2 regions of the Oceanobacillus picturae genome follow, and region 2 is predicted to be linked to the other one. Evidence: a T-box and tRNA genes for the amino acid it is inferred to sense, from the RefSeq annotation. Region 2 holds a T-box; the other holds one or more tRNA genes.
The links. A T-box is a leader RNA that pairs with one kind of tRNA and senses whether it is charged. The one in region 2 lies ahead of ileS (isoleucine--tRNA ligase), so its partner is inferred to be a tRNA-Ile.
Positions count from the first base shown of each region.

Region 1: it encodes a tRNA-Ile, which carries the amino acid that the T-box ahead of ileS (isoleucine--tRNA ligase) is inferred to sense. The anticodon was not compared.

Region 1 covers NZ_CCAX010000001.1:315,519-321,298, forward strand. The annotation lists gene BN988_RS01565 (hypothetical protein) at 1-20, shown strand, start outside; gene BN988_RS18260 (hypothetical protein) at 120-428, opposite strand; gene BN988_RS01575 (NfeD family protein) at 502-1,128, shown strand; gene BN988_RS01580 (Na/Pi cotransporter family protein) at 1,359-2,987, shown strand; tRNA gene BN988_RS01585 (tRNA-Met) at 3,301-3,377, shown strand; tRNA gene BN988_RS01590 (tRNA-His) at 3,394-3,469, shown strand; tRNA gene BN988_RS01595 (tRNA-Ile) at 3,486-3,562, shown strand; tRNA gene BN988_RS01600 (tRNA-Ser) at 3,572-3,664, shown strand; tRNA gene BN988_RS01605 (tRNA-Phe) at 3,890-3,965, shown strand; gene BN988_RS01610 (superoxide dismutase) at 4,190-4,801, shown strand; gene BN988_RS01615 (MFS transporter) at 4,934-5,780, shown strand, end outside.
Region 2 covers NZ_CCAX010000002.1:53,371-59,150, reverse strand. The annotation lists partial or broken gene ileS (isoleucine--tRNA ligase) at 1-1,642, opposite strand, end outside; T-box leader at 1,913-2,145, opposite strand; gene BN988_RS11330 (GNAT family N-acetyltransferase) at 2,496-2,933, opposite strand; gene BN988_RS11325 (AAA family ATPase) at 2,984-3,544, opposite strand; gene BN988_RS11315 (transposase) at 4,348-5,700, shown strand.

The DNA of each region.
Region 1 (5,780 bases), on a different contig from region 2:
TTGTACTGCCATTTATTTAAATAACTGTATGGTAAAAAGGGCTGAGGGTATCAGCCCTTTTTTTCTTGTCATAGAATCTTTGTGGATACACTGTATTAATATGTATATGAGTTTTGTACTCATTCATAAACAGGAAAATAATAGTAACGGTCTACTTGTAAGTTAAATGGATCAGCTTCCGCATTAAGTACTTGAAAATCTTGTACAAAATTATCGACACTTACTTGGGTTAAAGTAGGGTTAATTTTCTCAATTATAGAAAGAACTGTTTCACCTTGCTGTACTTTTAATTGTTTGGCAGTATAATTTGTATTAGTCTCGTTATTTTCAGGAGCCGTAGGTAAACTTCCTTTTGTTAAATCTGTATAGACAGCTGCAATGAGGAATACACATAATAGAAAAAGTGTACATCTTTTTAAAAATGACATACATTTTGCCCCCTTTTTTGAAACTTAACCGCTCTGTCAAACGTACCATTAGATGTAGGGAGGAGGATTTCTCTTGGATATATTAAATCTAGAATGGATTGCACTTGTAATTACTGGTTTTGGTACTTTGTTTCTAATTGGTGAAGTACTGGTTAATATGCGTGGTTTTTTTGCACTATTGGGAATTGGATTTATTACAGTATATTTTGGTGCTTATGTTGAGACAGGTTCTGTTATTCTTATGCTTATTATCTACTTTATAGGATTATTACTTATCATCATTGATGGTAAACTTCTAAACGATGGCACGCTTGCCACCATCGGACTTGCAGCTATGTTAACAGCAGTGGCTTTACCTGCACCTAATTTGACGGCCGGTTTATATGCTGTATTAGGCGTGTTGCTAGGAACTGGAGCATCATTTCTATTTTTAAAAGTATTTAAACGTAGGGATATGTGGAATAAGTTAACATTAAAGGATCAGCTTTCAACGGAAGCGGGCTATAATTCGATAAATGAAACGTATGCCACACTTGTTGATCAGGAGGGTGTAACACTGACTGACTTAAGGCCAGTAGGGACAATTAGGGTTAACAATAAGGACTATAGTGCAGTGTCAAATGGGCAATGGATAACAAAAGGGACTTCAATCCGAGTAGCGATGGTTGATGGAACAAAAATTCTAGTTGAAAAACAATAATGTTACTATTAAAATCTTTTATGGACCATTCGGTTTGTAAAAGATTTTTTATTTGCCTATTGGTTGCATTTTAACAAGAGGAGTAGGGAACTAAATAAAAGGGAAGCGATAAACGGTTTGTAAATTTAATGTTAAATTTGTACGCAAATCCTTTACAAAGTATTTATATTTATTAATAATAGTCTAAGTGTGCGACAAATTTCTACATGAATGAAGGGTGGTAAAAGGGATTGGAATTAGATCTGCAAACACTGTTATTTGAATTTATCGGGGGATTAGGGATCTTTCTTCTTGGTATAAAATACATGGGAGAGGGACTTCAAAAATCGGCAGGAGATCGGTTAAGAAACATTCTTGATAAATTTACAAGCAATCCTTTTATGGGAGTTTTAGCTGGAATTATTGTAACTATCCTGATTCAAAGTAGTTCAGGTACAACCGTTTTGACGGTTGGTCTAGTAAATGCAGGTTTTATGACATTCAGACAAGCAATTGGTGTAATAATGGGTGCGAACATCGGGACAACCGTAACCGCGTTTATTATTGGGATTGACATTGGAGAATATGCACTGCCAATTATTGCGGTGGGCTGTTTCTTACTGTTTTTCTTTAAGAACACACTGGTTAATGCCATTGGACAGACTATATTTGGTTTTGGTGCCTTATTCTTTGGCTTAGAACTAATGAGCAGTGGTATGTCACCATTAAGAGAACTGGAATCCTTTCAGCAGTTGACTTTAAATATGAGTGATAGTCCAATACTAGGAGTGGTGATTGGAACAGTATTTACCCTAATTGTGCAAAGTTCAAGTGCCACTATTGGGATTCTGCAAGGTCTATTTTCAGAAGGTGCAATTGAGCTTAAAGCAGCTATACCTGTTCTTTTTGGGGACAACCTTGGTACAACGATAACCGCAGTTCTTGCGTCTATTGGTGCATCGGTAGCAGCAAAGCGTGCTGCATACACGCACGTTATTTTTAATCTGGTTGGTGCAACTATATTTATTGTTTTTCTCGGAGTATTCACCCAGGTAATTACTTATCTACAAGGACAATTTGACTTGAATGCGGAAATGACAATAGCATTTGCCCATGGTACTTTTAACGTAACAAATACGATTATCCAATTTCCATTTATCGGTGCATTAGCATGGCTTGTAACAAAAATCATTCCTGGAGAGGATACGATAGTTGAATATAAACCAAAGCATTTAGATCCTATTTTTATTCAGCAATCTTCCACCCTGGCATTGGACCAAGCCAAAGCCGAAGTTATTCGGATGGGGGAATATGCATCTCAAGGATTGGAAGAGACAAATCTCTATTTAAACAATCATTCCCAAAAACATTCAGATATGGCTATGCAGGTAGAGGGTGCTCTAAATAATCTCGACCGCAAGATTACCGAGTATTTAGTAAGTATTTCTGCAGGCTCTCTAACAGAGCTAGAGAGTAACAAGCATACTGCACTCATGGACTCTGTACGAGATATTGAACGGATTGGTGACCATTTTGAAAACATTATCGAGCTTATTGACTATAAGATTTCCAATAAAGTAAATCTTACTGATAAAGCGAATGAAGATCTTAACGAAATGTTTGAGCTGACAATTGCTACAGTGAAACAGGCTATTCGTTCTCTTGAAAAAACAGATCGTGAAGAAGCTCTGGCAGTTGTACAAAAAGAAGATGAAATTGATAAGATGGAGCGGAAGTTTAGGAAAAAACATATCATTCGAATGAACGAAGGGTTATGCAGTGGTTCTGCAGGGATCGTTTTCGTAGATATTATCAGCAATCTTGAACGAATAGGTGATCATGCCGTTAATATTGCGGAAGAAGTGTTAGGAGAAGAGTAAGGATGAGAAGAAGGGTCTGTTGAGGCTCTTCTTTTCTATTTTAGATGGCATCATTAATTGTTTAATGTTCAAAATAAAATAAAAATAATTTTATTATTGAAATCAAGTTAAGAAAGTGATATATTATATATTGTCGTTTCCGAGGACAAACTACATAGATTGTAAAAAAGAAAAAAATCTTTTAAAAAAATGATTGACAGTTTTTGTCGAACGTGGTAAATTATATCTTGTCGCCGAAACAATGTGTAACAAAAAAAGACAAGGTGATCGGGTTACAATGTATCCTACCAGTTATTACTAACAAGATAAACATGGCGGTGTAGCTCAGCTGGCGAGAGCGTACGGTTCATACCCGTGAGGTCGGGGGTTCGATCCCCTCCGCCGCCACCAATATCATAATTTTATGGCGGTCGTGGCGAAGTGGTTAACGCACCGGATTGTGGCTCCGGCATTCGTGGGTTCAATCCCCACCGGTCGCCCCATAAATATAAAAGCAAAGGACCCTTAGCTCAGTTGGTTAGAGCTATCGGCTCATAACCGATCGGTCGCAGGTTCGAGTCCTGCAGGGTCCACCATAAAAACTCGGAGGTATACCCAAGTCTGGCTGAAGGGATCGGTCTTGAAAACCGACAGGCGGGTCAAACCGCGCGGGGGTTCGAATCCCTCTACCTCCTCCATACATACTCAAACAAAAAGGAAACAATTTATAGTCAATTCCTTAATGGCTCGGTAGCTCAGTCGGTAGAGCAAGCCGTAACTTCATCGAAAAACTGCTATGTGCAGGCTTGCGAGGAGTGCGACTTCATCGAAATAGCATGCAACACGACGAGCACAGAACTACGAAGCAACGCATCGAAACTTCTTAAACTGAAGGAAACAAAATAATAATATACTATAACAATGGCTCGGTAGCTCAGTCGGTAGAGCAAGGGACTGAAAATCCCTGTGTCGGCGGTTCGATTCCGTCCCGAGCCACCATTTTAAATGATATACAGGCGAAGGCCTGTTTTTTTGTGTTTTCAAAAGTTATCTACATAGAAGCTATGTAAATTTTGAGTAGAACTAGGGGGTTTGTTTTTTGAAGGCTATATTTGATACTCATGCATATTAGTTGCAACTGTATGCGTGCTTTGATACTCTTTCCATAAAGGGTGGATACATTCCTTTTAATAAACATATTTATTAGAGGAGGAACATTAATTATGGCAAAATTTGAATTACCAGAACTACCATACGCATACGACGCGTTAGAACCAACTATCGACAAAGAGACAATGAACATTCACCACACGAAGCATCATAACACTTATGTTACGAAGCTTAACGGAGCATTAGAAGGGCATGCAGATCTTCAAAATAAATCATTAGAAGACCTTTTAAGCAATTTAGATGCTGTACCAGAAAGCGCACGCACTGCCGTTCGCAATAATGGTGGCGGACATGCAAACCATACTTTATTCTGGAACGTATTATCTCCAAATGGTGGCGGCGAGCCATCAGGTGAGCTTGCAGATAAACTAAACAGTAAGTTTGGCAGCTTTGATAAATTCAAGGAAGAATTTGAAAATGCTGCAACAACTCGCTTTGGATCCGGCTGGGCATGGCTAGTTCTTAACAATGGAGAGCTTGAAGTAACAAGCACGCCAAATCAGGATACACCTCTAATGGATGGAAAAACTCCACTATTAGGTCTTGATGTTTGGGAGCATGCTTATTACTTGAAATATCAAAACAAACGCCCTGACTATGTATCTGCATTCTGGAATGTAGTTAACTGGGATCAAGTAAACAAAAACTACAACGAAGCAAAATAAAAATAGTCTTTAATTCAAAGAGCGCAAGGCTTAAAGCCCTGTGCTCTTTTTATATGGATTAGTAAAAAGCATACTGCATATCTCCATTACTTCTGTTCAAACTAAGAAAGGATTCATGAAGGAGTATGATTCATGCGGAAGGCTATACAATTTTACCAAGAGAAATTAGATATAAATAAAGATCTACTTTTTTTGCTTGTTATTGGCGGACTGTATTCTCTGGGAATATTCTTGTCCAATACTTTTGTTAACATATATTTGTGGAAGCAGTCGGGTGATTATATTACGATTGCCATCTACAACCTGGCCATATACCTATTTCAACCCGCTACATTTATTTTAGCGGGGAAATTAGCTAAAAAAGTGGATAGGGTGATCGTCCTCCGGCTTGGAGTAATCTTTCTGTCCATATTTTTTCTAAGTGTTCTTCTTATTGGAGAACAAGCTTCAAAGTACAATTTTTTATTAGGGAGCCTACTAGGGATTGGTTATGGCTTCTATTGGCTTGCTTTTAATGTACTAACTTTTGAAATTACGGAACCTGAAACACGTGACTTTTTTAATGGCTTCCTAGGGGTGCTTCAGTCCTTTGGTGGTATGATTGGCCCGTTGCTGGCCGGGATAATTATTGCTCGTATGGAAGCAAATATTGGGTACACGACCATTTTTACAATTTCCTTTATCCTGTTTATTTTGGCGGTCGCTTGTAGCTTTTTTCTTAATAGGCGAAGAGCTGAAGGAAGCTTTCACTTTAGAAGAATCTTACAGGAGCGTCATCATAATAAGAATTGGCGAAGAATCTTATATGCGCACACTTTTCAGGGACTTCGTGAGGGTATTTTTGCTTTTATTATTTCTATATGGGTTTTCTTGATAACCCAAAGTGAATTTTCACTTGGTATGTTTAACTTAGTCTTATCAGGGCTCTCTTTTGTGTTTTATTTCATCGCAACAAAGTTTATTAAAAATAAACTGCGCA
Region 2 (5,780 bases):
CAACACCCTCAATTACGACATCTGCAGGAAATTGTTTTTGAAACAAATCTTTATTTTCAAATGGGTAATGGTATTGAGCAAATGGCATGGACCCACTATCAAACCAGACATCGATAACCTCGCTTGTTCGATCCATTCTCCCACCACATGAACAGGTTAAATGAACGTTATCCACATAAGGCTTGTGCAATTCCAGATCTTCTGGCACTTTTTCTACAGCAAGTTCTCTTAGTTCTTTTGCTGAATGTGGAGCCTTTTCTTCTCCACATTCCTGACAAACCCACACGTTTAACGGGGTTCCCCAATATCTGTTTCGCCCTATATTCCAATCCACCATGTTATCTAAAAAGTTCCCAAACCTTCCATCTTTCATGTGGGAAGGGAACCAACTAACTTCCTGGTTATTCGCTTGCATTCTTTCCTTCACTGCTGTTGTCTGGATAAACCAACCTTCCATTGCGTAATAAAGCAGTGGACTGTCACATCGCCAACAGTGTGGATAACTATGTTCATATCTTTGCTTCTCGAATAAAAGATCTTCTTTTGAAAGCATTTTAATGATGTCCACATCACAATCTTTTACAAATCGCCCTGCAAGTGGTCTTATCTCTTCCGTGTAGCGACCTTTTGTATCCACAACATTGATATAATCAAACTGATTATCCTGTATTGCCTTGTAATCATCTTCACCATGTGCTGGTGCAATATGCACGATACCTGTTCCACTTGTATCTGTAACAAAATCTGCCCCGATCACTTTATGTCCATTGGTTACCGTCACATAATCAAAAGGTGCTTCATACGAAAGGCCTAGTAAGTCTTTTCCTTTCAAAGTTTCCAGTACCTCATACTCCTCTTTCATCACGGTAGGAGCCAAAGATTCTGCAAGGACAAACACTTCAGAGTCATGCTTCACACGAACATAGTTCATAGTAGGATTGACTGCTACAGCAGCATTTCCTGGCAAGGTCCATGGTGTCGTCGTCCAGCCTAAAAGATATTCATTTGTCCTGCCTTTTAACCGAAACTTAGCTGTTACAGATAAATCGGAAACATCTTTATAGCCTTGTGCCACTTCATGAGAGCTAAGGGAAGTCTCACAATGTGGACAATATGGGACAACTCGATGCCCTTTATATAAATAACCTTTCTCATGAATTGTGGATAAGATGTTCCAGACAGACTCAATGTACTCGTTTTTTAGTGTTACATAAGGGTCTTCCATATCAACCCAATAACCAAGTGCCTCCGTGAATTGTTTCCACTCACTCTCATAGGCAAAGACACTTTCTTTACATTTTTGAATGAAATTCTCAACACCGTATTCCTCGATCTCATCTTTTCCACGAATATTTAACTGTTTTTCCACTTCTAATTCCACAGGTAAGCCATGAGTATCCCAACCCGCTTTTCGCAGTACCTGGTAACCAGACATTGTTTTGTATCTTGCTACAAAATCCTTGATCGTTCTTCCGAGGGCATGACCCGCGTGTGGCAGCCCATTTGCAGTTGGAGGACCTTCATAAAAAACATAGGTTTCTCTCCCTTCACGGTTAGCTATAGAGCGTTCAAATGTTTTGTCTGCTTCCCATTTTTTCCGAACCCTTAATTCCCTTTCAACATTGGTTTCCTTCACCATCATCACCTCATTAAATGGACTAAAGCGCAAGCACCCGTTTAGAAACGTAGCGAATGGAAAGAATCAACTGAGATAAAGGAATCACGGTTAGCTCTTAAACCGATGATGACTTATCGTAGGGCGATTCTTGAAGTCGCCTAGTTTCTGGGGGCTGGAGCTGGACGTGGCTTATCCACGCTTAACTATCACCAAATAAATTCATATCCTTGCTTTGTAAACAATTAAAAAACTCGACCCCACATACGTAGGATCGAGTTCATATATATATACATATATTCGACTTTTAACAAAATAAAAAAACCATAGTAGTGGTCTTTATCAAATTGTTACACTACGTACTATCATACGCGTCCTGGGTATCGGTAGAATGCCGTCAAAGTTTAAAAATTTTTCAACTTTGCTTCTCGGAGAGGATTTTCATTATGGTCTCACCGTTGACTTTCAGCAATCGTCAACTCTCTGTAGATAAGATAAACATAGCTACTCTTTCTCGTCATCGAATTATTTATTAAATTATACAAATCATAACCAACCGGGATGGGAAAGTCAACTTTATTTTTTACATTTATTAGTTTGTTATTTGTATTTTCTGCTATTATAGAATATACACTGAAAATTGGATCTATAAAAGGGGACTAAAAATTTGAATGAACTTTTGATGTTATCCATTTTGTTCTTTGTTTTTTTGGCTTACAAGTTGATGAAGGTTTTTCGAATAAAAGGCATTCCAAGAAGTAATAAGATTTTAGCTTGGTCTCTTTATGGTGTTTGTCTAGTTGTGATGGTTTCTGTTAATTTGTGGCTTTAAAATAAAACTAAAATTGCTACTCCCAAACAAACGGTGAAAGAAGTTTATTTATAATGAAATATTCATTGTAATTGTCCTGTTTTTAAAGCCCAGACTTTCATATATCTTAATTGCTGGATTTCCATCAAATACGCTTAAACGAATTTCGGAGTATCCTTCTTGTTTCAATTGTTCAACGCCTGTTTTAATCAATTGCTTTGAAATGCCTTTACCTCTGTATTCCTCTAAAACAAACAATTCATAAATAAATCCGAGTGCCTTATCTGAAAACTGATCTTTGCTTCCCCCTATAAGAACCCAACCTGTTATTACATTGTTTTCAGTTGCTATTAAATAATTACTCCCCCTTTTTAAAAGAGGTTCTACTAGTTGTTTTGCTTTTTCAATCGTTGGTTCTACTTCTCCTAAAGTTCCCTCAAATATCGCCTGTGGTGAAAGTGATAATATCTTTTCAATTTCAACCTCATTTGGTTTTCTTATTTTCATTTTTCAAGTCACCCCATGCAAAAACTTTTTATATGCTTCTCAGTCAACTTCTATAAATTAAACTCCCTCTTAACTAATTCTGCAACTTCCTCCGCACCCAAATTAGTATTGTTAATCTTTATATAGTTCGGGAATTCAATTTCGCCTTCTAACGAGTTCAATCGATAATTCTCAATTGATTTTTTCAACCTACTTTCAGACCATTCGATATTTCTTTTTGAGGGTTTATGTTCCAGCCTATTAGAACTTTTATTACGTTGAATTCTCTCGTCCAGATCAGCTTCTAGTTCTACATAGTAGACTGTGGCCCCCTTGGACTCAAATAGCTGCGTTACTCTGTTTACATAATCCCAATCAGCTTGTAAATTAAACGCCCATAAGTAAGTGAAAATCATTCCGTCCAAATTACTTTTTGAGACTTCTTCAAATATCTCTTGCCGAAATAAGTTTACTAATCTTTTCCCTTCTTTCGTGCCATAGTCAAAAAAATGATTTACCAATTCAATCGTCATGTGATTATGAAATAGTTTTAGGTCTGTTATCTTTGCTAACTCCTGCCCCACTGTCATTTTACCTACCGCTTGCGGTCCAGTAATAAGAACAAACTTCATATGCTTTCTCTCCTTAATTTAATAGGGGTAGACGTCTGGACATTAGCCTAATAAAGTCATCCCACATAACCAAAACTCCGTGCTATGCTCTATACGGAAATAAGCAATAACACCAACGTCAAAAACTAAGTAACGGAAAACGCTTTTATTGTAAAATTCAATGTACGGATTTTCTTGCTTTAATAAACCAACCCAAATAAATCTTGTAACCTGTAACGCTTCTGTAAAATCAGGAGTGCCCTTTCTGGATCACACCGAGTAGACAATCAAACTATTATGTAACACTATGACGTCATCCCATTGTACGCACTGGTACGATATGTGATTATTTTTTAGAACTAAGAAAAAACAAAAGTGAAAGTCTTAATTAATGTCTCCGGCCAACATTTTTAGATTACAACCTTTATATCATTTTAGTTAATACTATATTCACAAGACTAATTATAGATAATCTATGGTGTAAAAAATTAATACCAACCCAACTAAACACATTATCCAAGATAAGGCTGAAGTTGAGCTGCTTGATATTTTAATCCGAAGTGTAAATAAGGTAGAGTTTATCCACTTTCCAAACAATTTATATCCAAAGAAGATAAACAATGCTGGCAGAATCATAATAATATTGTATGCAGCTATAGTTGGGATCCATTGATAAAAAGGTATATTATTTGTAGTTGAATGAATTTCATTTATTAATCCTTCTGTCTCAACGCTTTTGAGAGACAAAAAAAGAAGTACCTCCCCAAATCTTGTATAATGGTAGTTGACTATAAAACCATAAAAAGACTGAAGGAGCACTTCTTATGACTATTATACGACAAACAAGCTTATTTGGCATCCAAGAATTATACAAGATGGAACCTACCCAACGGTATGATTCAATTATATCCGAGATAGACGTGGATCGAATCTTCCATGAAGTGAATAAAAAATCACGACGTGGCGCTCCTGTGGAGCTTAATTATGCAGCGATGATTATCAGCTCTTTCATTCGCATAGTTGAACGTATTCCAACGATTAAAGATTTGGTGAAACGCCTGAATGATGATTTTGTTTTTAAATTGAACTGTGGTTTTCTTGTCTCGGACGAGACACCTTCCGAAGCTGCCTATTCTCGCCTGCTGACGAAACTTAGTGACTCTAGCGTTCTAGAAGAAGAACAGAAAAAAGTAGTCCTACAAGCCATTGTGGAAGGCTTTATTAGTGACAACACCGTCGCCATTGATGCCACTCACTTCGAAGCACGTGATCAAGCACCACCCAAAGAAGATAAGCCCAAAACAGAACCTAAAAAACGTGGACGCAAACCCAAGGAAGAACGGGAACAATGGTTACTTGAACAGGCTGAAATAGAAGCAAACTTGCCTCTTTATGAAAAGAAAATAGAAGCGCAATTAGACGTACCTTTAACCGACTTACGGGCTGAAGTCCCCCAAGCCCCAAAATGGGGCATAAAAAAGAACAGTGAAGGAAAAAATGTTTTCTGGTACGGCTACAAGGGCCATTTAGCTGTTGGGACATCTAGTCAATATATTTTACAGTCACTCTTTTCGTCAGGAAGTTTGAATGACGGAAAAGCCGCCATTCCCTTATTAAAAGGGGTGAAGGAACTAGCTCTTTCTTCTTTGCGCTACCAAACAATGGATGCGGGTTACGACTATGAACCTATTTATGAACAAGTACATCGAATGGGAAATCAGTCTATCATTGCCTATAATAAGAAAAATGAAAGGGAACCAATTGGCTTTGATAAATACTTTGCCCCAACTTGTTTTCGTGAGCATTCTTACCGTTACGATAGCTTTGATGCCAACTATGAAACGCTGAAATTCACGAGGCCAAAGGAGTGCAGTAGCTGTCCTTTAGCTAACGAAGGCATCTGTCAAAAGGTATATAAAGTAAAGATAACGCAAGACCTCAGAAGATACACAGCGCCAGCTCGTGGATCTAAAGCCTGGAGAACAATCTTTAAACGTCGTACAGCTGTTGAGCGCGTAAACGCATATCTTAAGGAGTTTTTTCAACTTAATAATGTTCGTTATCGTACCGGAAAGCGCGCCAAGGTTCATTTTGATATGATCACGCTTATTTACAATGCTTCAAAATTAGCTGCAGACCGTATGAATGCACGATTAAACCAACATAAAACTGCATGATTCCTGTTTTTAAGAATACAAGATCAGAATTCGGCTCGTCTTTGTATTTTTAAAAAGAGCAATTATGAAATTGACTCAGT